One region of the Kitasatospora sp. NPDC005748 genome, then DNA from elsewhere that is predicted to be linked to it. Evidence: riboswitches for the same ligand, from Rfam matches in the RefSeq annotation. Region 1 holds a riboswitch; the other holds the start of a gene.
What was found. Region 1 has a riboswitch for cyclic di-AMP ahead of ABZ495_RS12410 (glycoside hydrolase family 16 protein). Riboswitches for the same ligand answer to the same signal wherever they lie in the genome.
Positions count from the first base shown of each region.

Region 2: it holds a riboswitch for cyclic di-AMP, as region 1 does, so the genes downstream of both, ABZ495_RS04425 (NlpC/P60 family protein) here and ABZ495_RS12410 (glycoside hydrolase family 16 protein) in region 1, are expected to answer to the same signal.

Region 1 covers NZ_JBEXYD010000012.1:53,647-56,798, forward strand. Annotated here, with positions in the region: gene ABZ495_RS12410 (glycoside hydrolase family 16 protein) at 50-1,324, opposite strand; cyclic di-AMP (ydaO/yuaA leader) riboswitch at 1,329-1,452, opposite strand; gene ABZ495_RS12415 (hypothetical protein) at 1,868-2,197, shown strand; gene ABZ495_RS12420 (alpha/beta hydrolase-fold protein) at 2,289-3,152, opposite strand, start outside.
Region 2 covers NZ_JBEXYD010000003.1:291,442-294,593, reverse strand. Annotated here, with positions in the region: gene ABZ495_RS04430 (NlpC/P60 family protein) at 1-1,040, shown strand, start outside; cyclic di-AMP (ydaO/yuaA leader) riboswitch at 1,364-1,517, shown strand; gene ABZ495_RS04425 (NlpC/P60 family protein) at 1,528-2,682, shown strand; gene ABZ495_RS04420 (NlpC/P60 family protein) at 2,908-3,152, shown strand, end outside.

The DNA of each region.
Region 1 (3,152 bases):
GCGTGGGGGTCGCCCGGATCCCGTCCAGGCGGCCCCCGCGCGTGGCTTCCTAACGGTAGACCCGGACGTAGTCCGCGGCGAAGGTGATCGGAGTCGTGCCCGTCGGCGCGGCGTGGTACTGCCCGGCGCTCAGGGACAGGTTGAGGATCAGGTACGCGGACCAGTTGGCGCCGACGCCCTTGCCGTCCGAGAACACCTTCGTACCGTTGACGTACCAGTCGACCGAGGTGGCGCCGTAGTGGGTGCCGATGGTGACCCAGCCGTCCTTCGCGATCGCCTTGGCGTCGGTGTAGTACAGGTGGCCCGGGTTGACGTGGTTGGTCAGCTCCAGCAGGTTCGGGTTGTCGGGGTGGTACTCGAAGGAGTCGATCTCCCCGTTGCCGTTCTTCCAGGTCCACAGGGCCGGCCAGGCCCCCGTGCCGGCCGGGAGCTTGACCCGGGTCTCGGCGTAGTCGCCGGTCTTCACCTGGAAGCCCTCGCTGGAGTACTCGGTGGTGAGCAGCCCGGTGTCCCAGGACTTCTTGCCGTTCTCCAGCGTGTTGGCGCCCGGCTTGGCGGTGAACGTGGCGACGCCGTCGGCCACCGAGACGTTGTTCTTGTTCAGCCAGTCCAGCTTGTTGTCGTCCGGGTTGTGGTTGCCGTAGTGGTAGGCGCTGCTCTTGTCACCCGTCCAGCGCGAGCCGTAGGCGATCGGGCCGTTGAACTCGTCCGACCAGGTCAGCGACTTCCCGGCGACCGGGGCGCCGGTCGCCGGCGCGGTGGGGGCCGGGGCGGTGGGCGACGGCGTGGCGGTCGCGGTGGGCGACGGCGTCGGGGTGGGCTTGGGGGTGGCGGTCGGGTTCGGGGCGGGGGCGACGGTCGCGTCGGAGACCGCGAGCTGGCGCGAGGGCAGGTTGTGCCAGGCACCGCCGAGGTCCTGCCAGAAGCCGAACTGGGTGTACGTCCCGGCGGGCAGGGTGCGGGCACCGGTGGTGATCGACAGGCCGCTGGGGCAGATCTGCGCGTTGGAGACGTTGCCGGGGAAGTCGAGGTTGCGCCCGGCCGCGTCGCGGACGCCGACGCCGACGGTCTTGGCCGTGAAGCAGGACGAGGAGTGGACGGTCAGCGCGGCCGTGGTGGCCTTGCCCGCGACCATGGTGGCCGGGGCGAGCCTGTCCTGGGTGACGGTCGGCGCGGTGGCCGCCTGGGCGCCGGTGAGCGCCGGGACGCCGAGCAGGCCGGCGCCGCTGATGGCGAGCGCTCCGGTGGCGGCGAAGGCGGCCTTGCGGCCTCGGTGGGAGGGGCGGGCGTGGCGCGGGGTCGCGCGCCGGGCAGGCTTCTGCATGGCGGAGTCCTCTGTAGACGCCTGCGAGGTGAGCTGTCGGGTTCGGGCTGAGGTTGCCCGGCCGCCTGTGGGAGCGGCTTCACCCCTAGCCTCGGTCCGCACGCGCGAGCGCGTGGGCCGGGCACTGACCTGGGTCCCCCGCTCCCGTCCGCTGCGGTGCTCGACTGCCGACCGGCGGGTGGACAGGACTCGGCGTCCCGACGGCGGGGTCCGCGAAGGCGGACTCGTGCAGGCTAGGCAGGCCGCTCGAATGTCGACAAGCCGACGGGGGGTGTTGTCGCGCAGCTCACAGTGCGAGCCGTCCGGAGTGGATCAAGTCACCGGGGAAGTTGATCAGTTGGAGACGGGGCGGGCGCGGGGCGGCCGACGGGGCCGGCGGCGGGTCGGCGAGCGGGTGGCGGAGGTCCGGCCGGGCGGGCGCGGCGCCGGGGCGGTGTCCGCTCCGGGGCCGGGTGCCCGCATGTCCGCCGCGAAGGTCGGCCGGTCGGATAGGTTGGGAGTCCAGCCCTACCGCACAGACGAGAGACGAGGACCCGCTCCGCCATGACCGCGCCCCTGCCCGCCTTCGCCGGCCGTACCTACCTCTTCCAGGTCGACAACGGCGCGGCCTTCCGCAACGCCTACTCGCCCGACGGCAAGCGGCTGCGCTGGGAGGGCCTCGGCGAGTCGGCGGGCCAGTGGGAGGACGTCGCGCTGCACGTCGCCGAGATCGGGCCGGAGCTGTACTTCGTCAGCTGGACCGAGCAGAGCGGCATCACCGTCAGCCACGTGATGGACCTCGGCAGGCTGACGGTGCGCGCGTTCTGGACGTACGAGGGCGAGGGCGGCCGGGTCGGCGAGCTGCACACCGGGACGCTGGAGCCGGTGGCCTGAGACCGGTCCGGGGCGCCGGTGTCCTGGCGTCCTGGTGACCGGGCGCGCTGGTATCCGGGCGTTCTGGCCGGGCGGGCGGGCCCGGCGGTGGTCAGACCGTGTGGCTCGGCACCTTGAGGTGCTGGGAGAGCCACTCCAGCGAGGACGGCAGTAGCCTGCTCCAGGTCTCGAAGTTGTGGCCGCCGGTCTTCATCATGCTGTAGGAGACCTTCATGGGCGCGTGCGCGGCGGCCACGAAGGCCTCGGTGTCCCGGCGGTAGTCGCCGTCGCCCTCCCTGGTCCCGGCCAGCAGGACGGACACCTCGGGCTGCGGCAGGTTCTTCAGCCGCCACATCAGGTCCGCCTCGTTGCGACGCTGCTGGCTGCCCCGGAAGAGGTCCCCGGTGGTCGGGTCGTCGGCGGCCTGGTAGTAGCCGGAGAGCGAGACGGCGGTCGGGAAGACCTCCGGGTGCCGCATGGCGAGCTTGAGGGCGCAGTAGCCGCCGGTCGAGTTGCCCATGAAGCCCCAGGCCTGCGGATCCGAGGAGACCCGGTAGGTCGCCTGGATCGCGGCCGGGACGTCCTTGGTGAAGTACGTCTCCGACTGCGCGCCGCCCGGGATGTCCTCGCACTCGGTGTCCTGCGGGAGGGCGGGCGACGGGCGCATCAGCACCATCACGGTCGGCTGCATCCGACCCTCCTGGAGCAGCTTGAGCGCCGCGCCCGGGTAGTTCAGCCGGGTCACCAGGTTCTTGGCGATCCCGGGGAACCCGGTGCTCACGATCACCGCCGGGAACTGCCTCTGCGCGTACTCCGGCTGGAAGTACTGCGGCGGCAGGTAGACGTACCCGTCGGTGGAGAGCCGGGTGCCGGCGCCGTCGATCCGGACCTCGCGGATCTCGCCGGACTGCTTGGGGTCGCGACCGAGCGCCCCGCCGCCCTGGACCGACGCGTGCCCGATGGTCTCCACCTGGAG
Region 2 (3,152 bases), on a different contig from region 1:
CCACCCACCGCCGTCCCAAGCAGTCGAGCCGTGCACGGGTCACCGTGCTGACCGCTGCCGCTGCGACCGCGGTCGCCCTCTCGGCCCAGGTCAGCGCCCACGCCGCGCCCAGCCCGTCCCCCAAGAAGGAGGACGTGAAGGCGCAGGTCGACCAGCTGCAGGAGGAGGCCGAGCAGGCCACCGAGAAGTTCAACGGTGCCAAGGAGCGGGCGGACCAGCTGCGCAAGCAGGCGGACCAGCTCCAGGACCAGGTGGCTCGCGGCCAGGACCAGATGACCCAGCTTCAGGGCGGGCTGGCCGAGGTCGCGGCCGAGCAGTACCGGACCGGCGGCATCGACCCGTCCGTCCAGCTGATGCTCGCCTCCGACCCGTCCGGCTACCTGGACAAGGCCGCCAGCGTCCAGCAGGCCAGCTCCAGCCAGACCGAGGCGCTCAAGGGCCTGCAGGACCAGCAGCGCCGGCTGGACCAGCAGAAGGCCGAGGCGGCCGCCGTCCTCGCCTCGCTGGACAGCACGACCAAGGACCTGAACCAGTCCAAGGCCGAGGTCAACAAGAAGCTCAAGGAAGCCCAGGACCTGCTGAACTCGCTCAGCGCCGCCGACCGGGCCGCGCTGAAGGCCGCCCAGCAGCAGGCCGACCGGGCCTCGCGCGGCAGCGAGCGCACCGACCTGAGCAGCCTCCCGCAGGGCAGCGGCTTCGCCGGGCAGGCCGTCGCCAACGCGATGAGCAAGCAGGGTTCGCCGTACGTCTGGAGCGCGGTCGGCCCGAACTCCTTCGACTGCTCCGGTCTGATGGTCTGGTCGTACGCGAAGGCCGGCGTCTCGCTGCCGCGCACCTCGCAGGCGCAGGCCAACTACGGCTCGAAGGTGGCCTCGCTGGCCGACGCCCAGCCGGGCGACCTCATCATCTACCGCCCGGACCGCAGCCACGTCGGGATGTACATCGGCAACGGGATGGTGGTCCACGCGCCGCACACCGGTGACGTGGTGAAGGTGATGAAGGCCGACGCGATGCCGATCAACGCGATCCGCCGGGTCTGACGGACCGACATGCCCACGGGCCGGGATCCGGCCCTGTGATCCGCGCCACCCCCGGAACCGGGGGTGGCGTCGGTGTCTGCGGCCGCATCATGACAAACGATCAGCTCCATGTGGGCGCGTGATCACACCCGGTCATATTCACAAATGAACTTGGATATTCTTCCGGCATTTTTCTGACAAGGATTTGAACGGATCACGGTTCTGTTACTAGGGTCGTGCCTCGAACCACCGCACAGTCGATCACCCAGCAGGGGTGGCGGCGGAGGTTTACCGCCGAGTTCGTGAAGCAGCGGGGCAGAGCATCTGCCCGTCGGGGAGTCCAGTGGTCGGGGGCGCTGTGGAGCGGAGCCGGGGAACCATGTTCCTCCGGGGTGAATCGGCGCCAGGTCGACCGTCGTGCGGTCGGTGAGGCGTCGTAGGGCACGCTTCCGGCCCGAACCCGTCAGCTCACCCGGTAGGCGGACGTAGGAAGAAGGAGTCCGCCTTCGTGGCGTCCCATCGTCGTCCCAAGCCCGCCGGCCGCGCCCGGGTCTCGATTCTGACCGGTGTCGCCGCCGCGGCGGTCGCGCTCTCCGCGCAGTCCGGCGCCCACGCCGACCCGACGCCGACCAAGGATCAGGTCAAGGAGCAGATCGACCAGCTCAACGAGCAGGCCGAGCAGGCCACCGAGAAGCTCAACGGTGCCCAGGCCAAGCAGCAGGAGCTGCAGAAGCAGGTCGGTGAGCTGCAGGACAAGGTGGCCCGTCAGCAGGCCGCGGTGACCGAGGCCCAGGGCGGTCTCGCCGAGATCGCCGGCGAGCAGTACCGCAACGGCGGCATATCGCCGACCGTGCAGCTGATGCTCTCGTCCAGCCCGGACAGCTTCCTCAGCCAGGCCGGCGCCATCAACCAGGCCGGCAGCACGCAGTCCGGTGCGCTGAAGGACCTCCAGGAGCAGCAGCGCAGGCTCGACCAGGACCGCAACGAGGCCCAGGGCAAGCTCGGCGAGCTCGAAGCCACCACCCAGCAGCTGAAGGCCTCCAAGGAGGAGGTCCAGGGCAAGCTGGCCAAGGCCCAGGACCTGTACAACTCGCTGTCCGAGCAGGAGCGCCAGGCGATGCGCGCGGCCGAGGAGAAGGCCGCCGCCGAGGCGAAGGCCAAGGCGGACGCCGCCAAGGCCGAGGCCAAGGCCAAGGCGGACGCCGACCGCGCCTCCCGCGACAACACCCGCGACCAGCTGCCCACCCCGTCGGCGCCGGCCGCCAAGCCCGCCGCCGCGGCCGCCGCGCCGTCCGCGCCCGCCGCCAACGGCTCGCGCGCCGCCGCCGCGATCGCCGCCGCGGAGAGCAAGCTGGGCGCCCCGTACGTTTACGGCGCGGCCGGTCCGAGCTCCTTCGACTGCTCCGGCCTGACCAGCTGGGCCTACGCCCAGGCGGACGTGTCGCTGCCGCGTACCTCGCAGTCCCAGGCCACCGCCGGTACCAACGTGGGCACCAACATCGCCAACGCCCAGCCCGGCGACCTGATCATCTACCGTGCCGACCGCAGCCACGTCGCGCTCTACGTCGGCGGCGGCCAGGTCATCCACGCGCCGAAGCCCGGCGCGAACGTCCGGTACGAGACCGCCAGCATGCTGCCGATCTCGGCCATCGTGCGCGTCTGATCCGACGTCTGCTCCCGCAGGCCCGGTCTCCCCTCGCGGGAGGCCGGGCCTGCGGCTTTCGTGCTGGACCGTGCTGATGTCCGATTGCGGGTCAAATATTCGGGTTGGGAGGGGTTTGGACTCGCTCGCCCGGACTCGCTAACGTCTGCCACCGGACTCCCGCTCGACAGCCGCCCGCACCGGTGCGGCGGCGGGGCCGGGTCGCAGGATCGGAGTTACCGTCGTATGGCCGTGCACCGCCGTTCCCCCCTGCCGGGCGCGTTCGCCCGTGCGCTGGTGCTGACCGCCGCGGCCACCACCGCGCTGGGGGTGGCCACGGGGGGTGCCGCCCAGGCCGCCCCGGGCACGCCGGACGGGCCGTCGAACCGCAAGGACGTCAAGGCGCAGGTGGAACAGCTGTACGACGAGGCCGAGCAGGCCTCGGAGAAGTACAACGCCGCACTGGACGTCCAGCAGCGCCTCCAGCACGA